Regions from separate parts of the Kitasatospora sp. NPDC054939 genome, predicted to be linked through region 2. Evidence: riboswitches for the same ligand, from Rfam matches in the RefSeq annotation. Region 2 holds a riboswitch; the other holds the start of a gene.
What was found. A riboswitch is a leader RNA that binds a small molecule or an ion and turns the genes downstream of it on or off. The one in region 2 is predicted to bind ZMP and ZTP.
Positions count from the first base shown of each region.

Region 1: another riboswitch for ZMP and ZTP. It lies ahead of ACWGB8_RS03370 (phosphoribosylaminoimidazolecarboxamide formyltransferase); the one in region 2 lies ahead of ACWGB8_RS00955 (glycine hydroxymethyltransferase).

Region 1 covers NZ_JBSGXP010000006.1:11,562-18,109, forward strand. Annotated here, with positions in the region: gene ACWGB8_RS03355 (hypothetical protein) at 1-378, opposite strand, end outside; gene ACWGB8_RS03360 (aminotransferase class I/II-fold pyridoxal phosphate-dependent enzyme) at 502-1,542, opposite strand; gene ACWGB8_RS03365 (radical SAM protein) at 1,539-2,882, opposite strand; gene ACWGB8_RS03370 (phosphoribosylaminoimidazolecarboxamide formyltransferase) at 3,045-4,202, opposite strand; ZMP/ZTP riboswitch at 4,238-4,322, opposite strand; gene ACWGB8_RS03375 (SEL1-like repeat protein) at 4,854-6,548, opposite strand, start outside.
Region 2 covers NZ_JBSGXP010000002.1:43,964-50,511, forward strand. Annotated here, with positions in the region: gene ACWGB8_RS00950 (aldehyde dehydrogenase family protein) at 1-293, shown strand, start outside; gene ACWGB8_RS00955 (glycine hydroxymethyltransferase) at 382-1,872, opposite strand; ZMP/ZTP riboswitch at 1,892-1,989, opposite strand; gene ACWGB8_RS00960 (ABC transporter permease) at 2,295-3,290, shown strand; gene ACWGB8_RS00965 (ABC transporter substrate-binding protein) at 3,405-5,156, shown strand; gene ACWGB8_RS00970 (ABC transporter permease) at 5,307-6,299, shown strand; gene ACWGB8_RS00975 (dipeptide ABC transporter ATP-binding protein) at 6,325-6,548, shown strand, end outside.

The DNA.
Region 1 (6,548 bases), on a different contig from region 2:
GTGATGGCCCTGAGCCAGGAACTCGCGGACCTTTGGATCGGGATCGTCGATGAGCTGCTCCAGCATCTCCCTCGGTGCGGTCGCGGCGCGGACAACGAGCGCGGACCGCACCGCGCTGTCCCGATGGGCGGCCAGACGGATGCGGAACCGGTCCGGCAGCCGGTCGTTGAGCGCCAGGCTGTGCAGGAGCCGGTGGTCGTCGATCGCGACGATCTCGGCGACCATGGCCTCGGTGAGGTCCGGGCGCCGCGCCACCTCCCCCATCCCCCGCCGCCATCCGAACAGTCGCCGGATCAGGGGAGCCGGCAAGGCGGGGTTGATCGCCAACCCGTCCATCACCTTGGCGAGGTGGAGCGGAGTCACGGCGTCAACGTCCATGGGGCCAGGATGCCAGTCGGGCTTCGATTCGACGCTACCGGGCTCGGGCGCACACCGATCAAGGCCTACTCGACGGGCGATAGGAGGGTTCCACCGACATCAACTGTCAGTGGACCCGGATCCTCACACTCCCCCTGCTGGACCGGAAGCACGCGGAGGCCAAGGACCTCCCCGGGCTGCATCGGCGAGGCTGGTCAGGACGGAGCCGGACCAGTTGCTCTCCCCGAACACGCTGACGGGAACGGCGAGCACGCCGTACTCGCGCCGGAGCGTCTCCGCCGGGATGTCGACCGGGAAGAAGTAGTTGCCGGGACAGGTCCGGCTCGCCGTGGGAATCGCCCCGAGCACCTCGTCCGGCAACCGTTCGAACAACCGCTCAGCCCGTGCGGCCAGTTCGTCGACGACCTGCCGGGGCACGTCGCGGTGCTCGGTCAGCAGGCGGTCGGCGAGCAGGAGCTGGGCCGGCGTCGGCGGATCCGCCCGGAACGCGGCGGCCAGTTCGGCCTGCTCCGGGCCCAGCAGGACCACACCGAACGTACGTGGCCACAGCCATCCCTTGGTGACCGAGTGCAGCAGGACCGCACGACCGGTGTCCAGCAGTCGCCGAGTGCCGGCGGCGAGCGGGGCTCCCAGGTCGTAGACGCTGTCGATCAGCAGGGAGCGGTGAGGTGACTCCCCCAGCCATGCGATCACCGCATCGCACTCGGCGTCGGACAGGTACCGGCCGAGCGGCTTGCTGGGGTTGGCGAGCAGCAGGTACTCGGGCCGGTCGTCCGCCGGCGCACTCGGCAGGACCGGCGCCGGCAGTGTCGGGTAGGACGCGGGCACCAGGCCCGCCGCGTGGGCCAGCTCGAAGTAGACCGGGTACACGTCGCCGGGCAGCCACAGCCGCGCCTGCACGGCGCGCAGCCGGTGGAACACCACACCGAGCCCGTGCCGGACCCCACGGGAGACCATGGCGCGGCCGGACCACTCCTCCGGCAGCTCGTACCGCCGCAGCCAGGCACGAGCGAGATCGCACCGGTACACCGTCCTCACGTCGGTCGGCGGCTCCGGCTGCAGCGGAGCGAGCGCCCGGTACACGTTGGTCTCGGCGGCGTCCAGGAGCGACGGGGCGGCCTTGAGCCGGAGCTGCCGGAATTCCTGGAACTCCTCGTACCTCATGCCACCGCCCCTTCCGGCACGATCTCGCTGGCCCGGTCCTCCAGGGAGGCGTAGCAGCGCCCGTCGGCCAGGACGTTCCAGCTGCGCGCGATCCCGTGGGTGCGCTCCCAGAGCAGGCTGGGCTCGGTGTAGGCGGCGATCCGTATCGGCCGGCCGTCCCAGCTGCCGTCGTAGACCGGCGCGCCCCAGGGCAGGCGGCTCGCCGGTTCGAAGCCGTGCTGCTCGGCGAACCGGGTGACGACGGACAGCGAGACCTGGTGCTCCCGGCTCCAGACATTGGCGGCGCGCTCGAAGTAGAGCGACTCCGTACTGGTGGAGACGTAGAGCTCCTTGAAGCAGACCTCCTCGACACCGAGCGCCGCTGCCCACGACAGGTAGTCGGCGACGCCGGCCGCATCGGCCACACCGCCGTGCTGGAGCACGCAGATCAGCCTCATCCGCAGCCCCGGCCAGCGGTCACGTCCCGAGCGCCAGGTGTCGACGACGGAGCTCACCGGTGTGCGCAGCATCATCAGCCGCTCGCTGACGGCGTCGTCCTGGTGGTGCCGGGAGACCGCCAGCACACTCAGGCCTGCGGAGCCCAGCGCGGCCAGTCGGTCGGCCCGGTCGGCGTGCGTGCCCTTCGCCAGAGTGTGCGCATTGGTGATCAGGACGACCTTCGGGAAGGCCGCCGAGCAGGCGGACACCAGCCTCAGCTGCTGATCGAACGGTATGAGCGTGGGCTCCCCGCCGCCGGTGATCACCGCACGCTCGGCACCCGCCGCACGGGCGCGCTCCAGCCACGGGCCGACCAGGTCCCACGGGACGCGTGCCGGCGCCTGGTCGGTGGAGATCGAGGCCGCGGAGAAGCAGAACGAACACCGGGCCTGGCAGGCGGAAGCGACCGGCAGAATCGAAACCGAGCGCGGTCGCATGTCGGCGTAGCGACGCAGTGCCGATCCGTGCAGGTGAAGGGAAGCCGCCATCGCATCCTCGACGGTCGTCGGGCGTAGCGTGAACTCGTCGTCGCCCACCTGGTCGAGCTCGTGGACGGCCGACAACCGGACGCGGGGCTCGTGCAGTTCCATGCCGAGGCCGGTCGACACGTTGGGCACCAGCGCGTCGGGGTCCACCGCGGTTTCCAGCACCAGCAGCCGGTCGCCCGGAATGGCCAGACGGTCCAGCAGGCGTCGCGCCTTGCCGATGCCGATACCCAACTCCGCACGGGTCAGCAGGTGGAACCGGTCGGGGTAGGTACTCTCCGGGATGCCCGCCTTCCCGTAGGCGAACGCGTACTTGTCGAAGCCCTTCGCGAAGTTCGACAGCACGATGACGTGGAAGCGCTGGTCGCTACGGTTCATCCCGTCATCATGCATGAACGGGTCTCCTACTGATCATTGATATTTCGGGATCGGCGCTCCGGCATCGGGGCCGGCAGAGCCTCGAAGGCCGGGTGGAGGCCCGGCGGGCAGCAGGGCCCCGGCGGGTCCCCGCCGGGTGGAGCGGGGACCTGATCGGGATCCTCAGTGGTGGAACAGCCTGAGTCCGGTGCGGATGAGAGCGATCCGATGCTCGCGGCAGGCATCCTCGACGTCGGTGGATCGGATGGATCCGCCCGGTTCGGCGATGTAGGCAACGCCGTGCCGGTGGGCGTGGTCGACGTTGTCGCGGAACGGCAGGGCGCCGTCCGAGACGAAGGCCACCTCGGCCAGTCCCGCGAGCCACTGCCTGCGCTGCTCGTCGGTCAACTCGGGTGCGGGTGCGGACAGGACCGTCGACAGGCGTGCGCTCTCGTCCGGGGTGAGGTCGCCCTCGATGTAGCGGATCTGCCAGTTGATGCGGTCCTGGCGCCGGGTGCCCGGTTGGAAGGAGAGCGCACGGACGGCGGGGTGGCGCCGCAGCCACCAGGTGTCGGTCTTCGCGCCCGCCAGGCGGGTGCAGTCGACGCGGGACTGCTGGCCGGCACCGATGCCCAGGGTCGCCCCACCACGCAGGTAGCAGACGGAGTTGGACTGGGTGTAGCGCAGGACCGCCAGGCCCAGCAGGAGGTCCTCGGCCGCCGTGGTCGGCAGCGTGCCGCATACGACGTTGTCCAGCAGGGCGGTGGACAACCTCACCTCGTCGCGCTGCTGGGACAGCCGCAGGCCGAACACCTCCCGTGCCTCGTGCTGCGGGGGTGTGAACGCCTGGTCCGCTTCCATGACCAGGAAGCGGCCGTTCTTCTTCCTGCTGAGCGTCGCGACGGTGCCGGGGGCGTAGCCGGGGGCGATGACGCCGTCGCAGACCACGCGGGACAGCAGTTCGGCGAGTTCGGTGTCGACCGGGTGCGACACGGCGGCGAAGTCGCCGTAGGAGGACTTGGGATCGGCGTCGCGGGCGCGCAGGTACGCGCTGGTGAGCGCACCGACACTGTCGCGGTCGATGCCGTAGAGCTCGCCGGTGACGTCATCAACGGGTCCCGCCACGGCCGCACCGGCGGGCGAGACGTGCTTGAAGGAGGCCGCGGCCGGCCGGTTCAGAGCTCGGCTCGCTTCCAGCACCAGCTGCCAGCTGTTGAGCGCGTCCAGCATGTTGATGTAGGACGGGCTGCCCTGCAACACCCGGACCGGCAACCGGCCGAGCTGCACCGGCGCGGTAGAAGCAGCCACCTGCTGCGGGTTGATCCCATAGCGCAGATCCACGTCATAGCCTCCTTCGTCAGCGGGAACATCACTGACGCAGGCGCCCAGGCGGTCGACGCTCACGCGGGAACACGGTCGCTCCCCGGTGGTTCTCCACCCTCGCCAGTCGCGACCGGACACGATGCTACCCGCAGGAGCCCACACCTGGTTTCGCACATGGTTCCGCACTCGCGGCAGCGGAAGGGGCACCAGGGACCACGGCCGGCCTCGGGGCGGCCGGTTGCAGGGCCGCGGCCGGGTATCGGGGCGGCCGATTGCAGGGCCGCGACCGGGCGTTCGCCCTGCCGCAGGACCGGGCGGTCTGGGTAGCGGAACCGGGGCCTTCCGCAGGTGAGCAGGTCCGGCCGGGCCTGCTCACCTGCAGGGGCCCGGCACCGGGACAGGGCATCTGGTGCGTGTGCCGGCCGGGCGCATCTCATCGGTCGGGAGATCATCCGAACCGGCCGGGCGACTCGGCGGCTACCGCCACGGGCGCGTGGGAGTGCCGTCGGGATCCAGCCCGTACTTCCACCACACCGAACCGGGCGAGACAGTGCCGTGCTGCGCGCCGGCGGTCTGCCGGGCTACGGCTTCGGCGCCGCTCCGGCCCCCGGCCTCCTCCCGCATCCGGGCAAGACGGTCCATGGCGTCCGGGTGGCCGGCGTCGGCGGCCTACCGGGCTATGGTTTCGGCACCCTCCCAGTCCCCGGCCAACTCCCGTATCCAGGCAAGGTCGTGGAGTGCATTGGGGTTGCCGGCACCGGCGGCCTGCTGGGCGAGGGCCTCGGCTCCTTCCCGATCCCCGGCCTCCTCCCGCATCAGGGCGAGGCGGTACAGGGCGTCCGGGTCTCCGCTATCGGCCGCCTGCCGGAACAGGGCTTCGGCACCCTCCCCGTCCCCGGCCTCCCGCCGCATCAAGGCGAGGCTGCGGAGGGCGCGGGGGTGGCCGGCCCGGAGCGTCCGCCCGGCGAGGGCTTCGGCACCCTCCCGGTCCCCGGCCTCCTCCCGCATCCGCACGAGGTCGTGCAGGGCATCGGTGTAGCCGGCACCGGCGGCCTGCTGGGCGAGGGCCTCGGCTCCTTCCCGATCCCCGGCCCGCTCCCGCATCCAGGCGAGACGATGCAAGGCGTCCGGGGCACCGGCATCGGCAGCCCGCCGGAACAAGGCTTCGGCACCGTCCCCGTCCCCGGCCTCCTCCCGCATCCGCGCGAGGTTGTACCGGGCACGGGGGTAGCCGGCGTCGGCAGCCTGCCGGTACAGGGCTTCGGCGCCCTCCCGCTCCCCGGCCCGCTCCCGCATCCGTGCCAGGCGATGCAGGGCATACGGATCGCCGGCGGCGGCAGCCTGCCGGTACAGGGCTTCGGCGCCTGCCCGGTCCCCCGCCCGCTCACGTATCCGGGCCAGACCGTCCACGGCATAGGGGTCGCCGGCATCGGCGGCCCGCCGGGCCAGAGCTTCGGCCAGGTCCCGGTCCCCGGCCTGCTCGCGTATCCGGGCGAGACCGGCCAAGGCATAGGGGTCGCCGGCGTCAGCGGCCCGCCGGGCCAGGGTTTCGGCACCTTCCCGGTCCCCGGCCGCCTCCCGTACCCAGGCGAGAGCGTGCAGACCAAAGGGGTCGCCGGCATCGACGGCCCGCCAGTACAGGGCTTCGGCACCCTCCCGGTCCCCGTCCCGATCCAGTCTCACGGCGAGGCTGTAGAGGGCTTCGGGGTGGCCGGCGCGGGCGGCGCGGTTGAGCAGATGGTGGGCCCATTGGAGGCGCTGCCGAGCCCGGGCGGCCTCGGAGAGGCGGTGGAGGTCGTCGGGGCCGAGGTGGGTGAAGGCGGCGTGCCAGAAGGACGCGGGCGGACACAGGAGCCGGCGGGACGCACGACCGTGCTGCTCAAGGTAGTCGGCGAGCCTGTACACCGGCCCCGACGTTCCCGGCCCCAACGTTCCCGACCCCGACGTTCCCGGCCCCGCGGAATCCGTGTCGGTGGGCGGTGGCGGGGTGCCGGGTGGTCGGCGCCGCGGACGGAGAGCGGCGCGGCGCAGGGGTGCCTGGCGGCCGTGGACGGGTCGGGCGAGTTCGGCGAATGCCTGCTCGGCCCAGTCGTCAGCGAGCTCGTCGTGGTCGGTGTCGGTGAGGTAGTCGGCGGCGGCGTCGATGAGGAAGGCCTGTGGGAGGTGGAGGCCGGCGCCGAGACGGCGCGCGTCCATCGCCGCCTCCACCACGGCCCTGGCCGCGGGCGTGCCCTGTTCGTAGCGCACCAGCAACTCCGGGGCACCGGCGAGGTCCTGCGTGACCCGCCCGTCGGCGTCGGCGCGGGCCAGGGCATCGGCGAGCAACCCGTCCCCCCGCCCCGCCAGGACCCTCGCGGCAGCCAG
Region 2 (6,548 bases):
CCCGGGAGGAGGTCTTCGGGCCGGTGCTGGCGGTGCTCGCCTACCGCGACGAGGACCACGCGGCCGAGATCGCCAACGGCACCGACTACGGTCTGGCGGCCGGGGTGTGGGCGGCGGACACCGACACCGCGGCCCGGTTCGCCCGACGGCTGGACGCCGGGCAGGTGGACCTCAACGGCGGGCGCTTCAACCCGCTTGCGCCGTTCGGCGGTTGGAAGCAGTCGGGCCTGGGGCGCGAGTTGGGGCGGGCGGGGCTGGAGGAGTTCCTGCAGTACAAGTCGCTGCAGTACTGACGGCGGGGCGCACCGGTCCGCCGTGCACGTCGCTGCCGTACCGACGGCGGGGCGCACCGGGCGGTGTCCGGTGCGCCCCGGCCTGGGGTCAGGACAGGTCGACGCCCGGGTAGAGCGGGAAGCCGGCCAGCAGGTCGGCGGCGCGCTTGGCGACGCTCTCGGCGAGCGCGGCGTCCAGGGCGTACTGGGCCTTGGAGGGCGCGCCGTTGGCGGCGGCCGCCGGGGAGGTGCCGCGCAGCACGGTGTCGATCAGGTCGGCGACCTCGTCCATCTCGGCGGCGCCCAGGCCGCGGGTGGTGAGGGCGGGGGTGCCGAGGCGGACGCCGGAGGTGTACCAGGCACCGTTGGGGTCCTGCGGGACGGCGTTGCGGTTGGTGACGATGCCGGAGTCCAGCAGTGCGGCCTCGGCCTGACGGCCGGTCAGGCCGTAGCCGGTGACGTCGGCGAGCACCAGGTGGTTGTCGGTGCCGCCGGTGACCAGGCGGGCGCCGCGGCGCAGCAGGCCCTCGGCGAGGGCGTTCGCGTTGTCGACGACCTGCCGGGCGTACTGCCGGAACTCGGGGCGGCGGGCCTCGGCGAAGGCGACGGCCTTGGCGGCCATCACGTGCGAGAGCGGGCCGCCGAGGACCAGCGGGCAGCCGCGGTCCACGTACTCGGCGAGTTCGGAGGTGCAGAGCACCATGCCGCCGCGCGGGCCGCGCAGCGACTTGTGGGTGGTGGTGGTGACGATGTGGGCGTGCGGCACGGGGTCGTGGTCGCCGGTGAGCACCTTGCCCGCGACCAGGCCGGCGAAGTGTGCCATGTCGACCATCAGGGTCGCGCCGACCTCGTCGGCGATCTCGCGCATGAGGCGGAAGTTCACCAGCCGCGGGTAGGCCGAGTAGCCCGCGACCAGGATGAGCGGGCGGAACTCGCGGGCGGTGGCGCGCAGGGCGTCGTAGTCGATCAGGCCGGTGGCCGGGTCGGTGCCGTAGCTGCGCTGCTCGAACATCTTGCCGGAGATGTTGGGGCGGAAGCCGTGGGTGAGGTGGCCGCCGGTGTCGAGGGACATGCCGAGCATCCGCTGGTTGCCGAGTTCGGCGCGCAGTTCGGCCCAGTCCTGCTCGCCGAGGTCGTTGACGTTGCGGACGCCGGCCCGCTGCAGGGCCGGGCTCTCGACGCGCTGCGAGAGGACGGCCCAGAAGGCGACCAGGTTGGCGTCGATGCCGGAGTGCGGCTGGACGTAGGCGTGTTCGGCGCCGAAGAGGGCACGGGCGTGCTCGGCGGCGAGCGACTCGACGGTGTCGACGTTGCGGCAGCCCGCGTAGAAGCGGCGGCCGGCGGTGCCCTCGGCGTACTTGTCGCTGAGCCAGTTGCCCATGGCGAGCAGGACGGCCGGGGAGGCGTAGTTCTCGCTGGCGATCAGCTTGAGGGACTCGCGCTGGTCGGCGATCTCGCGGCCGATGGCGTCGGCGATCCGGGGCTCGACGGCGCGTACGACGTCGAGGGCGCTGCGGAAGGCGGTGTTGGCCGCGGCGTCGGCGGCGGTGTGCGGGGCGGCGGGGGCGCCGGTCGCGGGTGCGGTGGGGTGCTCGGCCATGACGGTCTCCTGCGGAGGATCGGACGGCCCAGGCGCACGGCAACTGATACGTGATTCGGCACGGGGCCGCTTCCCGATGGTCGATTCCATCCCTGCGCGCCAGTCGCGGCCCATGCGGATCGTACCAATGCGGCGGGTCCTGTGGCGGAGATCTCACCATGCGGGACGGCGGCGGACATGACACGACTTTTGCGGCGTTATGCCCGTTCCTGTGCAACGGCAGTATTGCCGCACCGTGAAGCCGTCGGCGCAGCCGAAACAATTCCGCCGAGCACTCCTCCGAATGATTTGCGGAACTCCCGGCGCATCCGATCCAATGACGTCCGTCGGCCCTCCGGGAAACCCCCGGAATGGCCGTCCGGAAATGTACGTCGGCGCACCCGCACCACGGGGCGGCGGAGAATTCGGGGAGTACGGCTCGCATGGCAGTGGTCGAATCGGTCGAAGCGCCCGTCGGGGACTCCCCGGCCTCCCCGGCACCCGCCCCGCACGGCCCGCTGCGCACCGTGCTGCACCGGCTGCGCCGCGACCGGGTCGGCGCCGCCGCCCTCGCCGTGGTGGCCGCCTTCCTGCTGCTGGCCCTGGCCGCCCCGCCGATCTCCGCCCTGTACGGGAAGAACCCGGTGGAGCACTACGGGCAGAACACTCCCGGGCTGCTGAGCGACGGCGGGCTCCCGGTGCTGCCGAACGGCGGGATCTCGGGCGACTTCTGGTTCGGACTGGAGCCGGGCCTGGGCCGGGACGTGTTCACCCAACTGCTGTACGGCATCCGCACCTCGCTGCTGATCGCCTTCGCCGCGGCGGCCGTCACCACCGTGCTCGGGGTGCTGGCCGGGGTCGCGGTGGGCTACCTGGGCGGGCTCGCCGACCGGCTCTTCGGCTTCCTCTCGAACGTCCTGCTCGCCTTCCCGACCCTGCTCCTGCTGCTCGCGCTGAGCCCGGTGATCCAGTCCCGCCTGGTCGACCCGGGCACCGCCGAACCGGAGTGGATGCAGTTCCTGGTGCTGATCCTGGTGTTCTCGGCGTTCGGCTGGATTCCGCTCGCGCTTTCCCTGCGGGCTTCCGTGCGGTCGCTCCGGGAAAGGGATTTCGTGCAGTCCGCACGGGCCCAGGGGGCAGGCGGATTCCATATCGTCGTGCGCGAACTCCTGCCGAATGTCCGGGCGCAGCTGCTGGTGCACGCGACCATGGCGGTGCCGGCGTTCGTGGCCTCCGAGGCGGTGCTGTCCTTCCTCGGGGTGGGGATCACCGAGCCGGTGCCGGACTGGGGCCGGATGATCGCGCGCGGCTCCGAGGTCTTCCGGGCCGATCCGACGTACATGGCCTTCCCCGGCGTGGCCCTGCTGGTCTTCGTGCTCGCCTTCAACCTGCTCGGGGACGCGGTGCGCGACGCACTCGACCCCCGCGCCTCCCGCTGAGCGGTCCGCGCCCCGCACCACCGGACCCGCCGCCCCCGATCCGCACCCCCTCCGCACCGTTCCCACGGTTCCACCTTGATCGCCCCGGATGCCCGGGGCAGGGAGAGATTCGCCATGCGCTGGATCAAACCGTCCCTCGCCGTCGTCGCCACCGCGCTGCTGGCGACCTCCTGCTCGGCCGGCGCGGGCACCGGCGGCCCCGGTGGCACCGCCGCCCCGAAGGACACCTCGCCGCTGACCGCGGCGCTCGGCACCGAGAAGGACAGTGCCGGGCCCGCACCCGCCGTCCCCGGGGCCCGCCCGGGCGGCACGGTGAACGTGTACAACACCACCGACTTCCGCCACCTGGACCCGCAGAAGGTGTACGCCGGCGCCGCGTACAACACCTCGCTGCTCTGGGGCCGCCAGCTGACCCAGTACCAGGTGGTGGACGGGAAGGCGAAGCTGGTCGGCGACCTGGCCACCGACACCGGGCAGCCCTCGGACGGCGGCCGCACCTGGACATACCGGCTGAAGCAGGGCGTCGCCTGGGAGGACGGGCAGCCGATCACCTCCCAGCAGGTCAAGTACGGCATCCAGCGCAGCTTCGGCAAGGGCTACGAGGTCGGCCCGCCGTACTGGCCGCAGTGGCTGACCGGCGAGGCGAGCTACGAGGCGGCGCGCAAGAAGTACGGCGGCCCGCAGGACGGCGACCTCGCCGCGATCGAGACGCCGGACGACCGCACCCTCGTCCTCCGCTTCCCGCAGCCGCAGGCCGACGTGCCGTACATGGCGGCGCAGTCCTCGTCCTCGCCGGTGCGCAAGGACAAGGACACCGGCACCGACTACGACCGGCTGCCGTTCGCCAGCGGCCCGTACCGGATCGCCGAGCACGTCCAGAACACCCGCCTGGTGCTGGAGCGCAACCCGCACTGGAAGCCGGAGACCGACCCGATCCGCAGCCAGTACCCGGAGAGGTTCGTCTTCACCTTCGGCAAGGAGGCGCTCAACATCAACCAGGAGATCCTCTCCGGGCGGGACGGCGGCGCCGACGCCACCACCGTCGCCACCCAGCTCTCCCCCGAGCTGTACCAGACGGTCGACACCGACCCGAAGGCCAGGGACCTGGTGGTGACGGGCCGCCAGGGCGCCTTCGTCACCCAGCTGGTGATCAACAACGAGCGGGTGAAGGACGTCGAGGTCCGCCGGGCGCTGCACCTGGCGTACCCGCGCCAGCAGGCCCGCCAGGTGCTCGGCGGCAGCCGGGTCGGCGAACTGGCGAGCACGCTCAGCTCGCCGGCGCTGGTCGACTGGCAGAAGTACGACCTGTACCCGGCCAAGCCGGACGGCGACCCGGAGGCCGCCAAGCAGGCGCTCGCCAAGGCCGCGCAGCCGCCGGCGAGCCTCACCTACGCCTACGCCAACACGCCCAACGGGCAGCGGGTGGCGCAGGTGCTGGTGGACGGCTTCGCCAGGGCCGGGATCACGATCGTGCCCAAGCCGGTCGACCCCAAGGCGCTGCTGGACGAGGCGCACCGCCCCGACTCGCCGTACGACCTGTTCGAGGAGACCAGCTCGGTCGACTGGCCGACGCCCTCCACGCTGATCCCGTTCTCCTTCGACGGCCGGGCCAACAGCGACCTGAACTCGGCCCGCTACCGCAACGCCGCGGTCGACCGGGAGATCGACCGGATCAACGGGATCGGCGACCCGAAGGAGAAGGCCAAGGAGCTGTACGCGCTGGAGCGGACCGTGATGAAGGAGCTGCCGGTGCTGCCGTTCGCCTACCCGAACGTCAACCAGCTGCGCGGCAGCAACGTGGGCGGCACGTTCATCCACCCGATCTACGGCTCGGTCAGCCTGGCCTGGGTGTACCTGAAGTCCTGACCCCCGCCGGCCCGCCCGTCGGCCCGGCGCCCCGTCACCCGACGCCCGGCGCCCGGCGGGCGGGCCCGCCCGCCGCACGCACCCACGCCCACCGCACGCACCACCGACCCGCCCACCACGCCACCGTTTCGCACCGTTCGGACAAGGCCCATGCTCTCCTTCGCCCTGCGGCGGACCCTCCAGGCGTTCGCCGTCCTGCTCGCGGTCTCCGCCGCCGCGTTCGCCCTCTTCTACGCCGCCCCCGCCGACCCGGCCCGCGCCGCCTGCGGCCCGCGCTGCGACTCCGGCCAGGTCGCGGCGGTCCGCCAGAGCATGGGGCTGGACCAGCCGCTCCTCACCCAGTACACCGAGTACCTCGCCGGGATCGTGGCCGGCCGGGAGATCGCGGACGTCGACGGCTCGCCCATCGACTGCGCGGCACCCTGCCTCGGCTACTCCTACCGGCTGCACCAGCCGGTCACCGAGGCGCTGGTGGACCACCTGCCGGTCACCTTCTCGCTGACCGCGGGCGCCCTCGCGGTGCTGGTGGTGTTCGGCCTGGGCACCGGCTTCGTGACCGCGCTGCGGCACGGCACCCGCACCGACCGGCTGCTGTCCGGCTTCACCCTGGTCGGCGCCAGCGTCCAGATCTACTTCCTCGGGTACGTCGCCCAGTGGGGGCTGGTGTACACCACCGGGCTGCTGCCGCTGCCCTCCTACACCCCGCCGGCCGAGGACCCGGCCGCCTGGGCGGGCGGGATGCTGCTGCCCTGGATCGTCCTCGGGTTCGTCAACTCGGCGGTCTTCGCCCGGCTCTCGCGCTCACAGCTGCTGGAGACGATGGACGAGGAGTACGTCCGCACCGCGCGCGCCAAGGGCCTCGGCCGGCTGCGCACCCACCTCAGGTACACCTCGCGCGGGGCGGCCGGGCCGCTGGTGCAGCTGCTCGGACTGGAGGCGGGGGCGCTGCTCGGCGGCGCGGTGATCACCGAGACGGTGTTCGGGCTGAACGGCGTCGGCCGCTTCGCCACCGAGGCCGTCGCCGGGCAGGACCTGCCGGCCGTGGTCGGTGCGGTCCTGCTGGCGGCCTGCTTCGTGGTGCTGTTCGTGGCCCTGGCCGACCTCGCGGTCGCCCGGCTCGACCCGCGCATCCGCCCCAGCTGAACCCGCCGCCTCCCGGAGCCGAACGATGAGCCGAACCGTGAACCCCGCCGCCGCACCCGCCACTGCCGCCGCACCCGCTCTCCCTGCCGTCCCCGCCCCGCCCTCCGCAGGCGCCGGGGAGCCCGTCCTCGCCGTCCGGGACCTGTCCGTCACCTTCGCCGATCCGCGCGGCGGGCCGCCGGTGGCCGCGGTGCGCGGCCTCTCCTTCGACCTCGCCCGGGGCGAGGTGCTCGGATTGGTCGGCGAGTC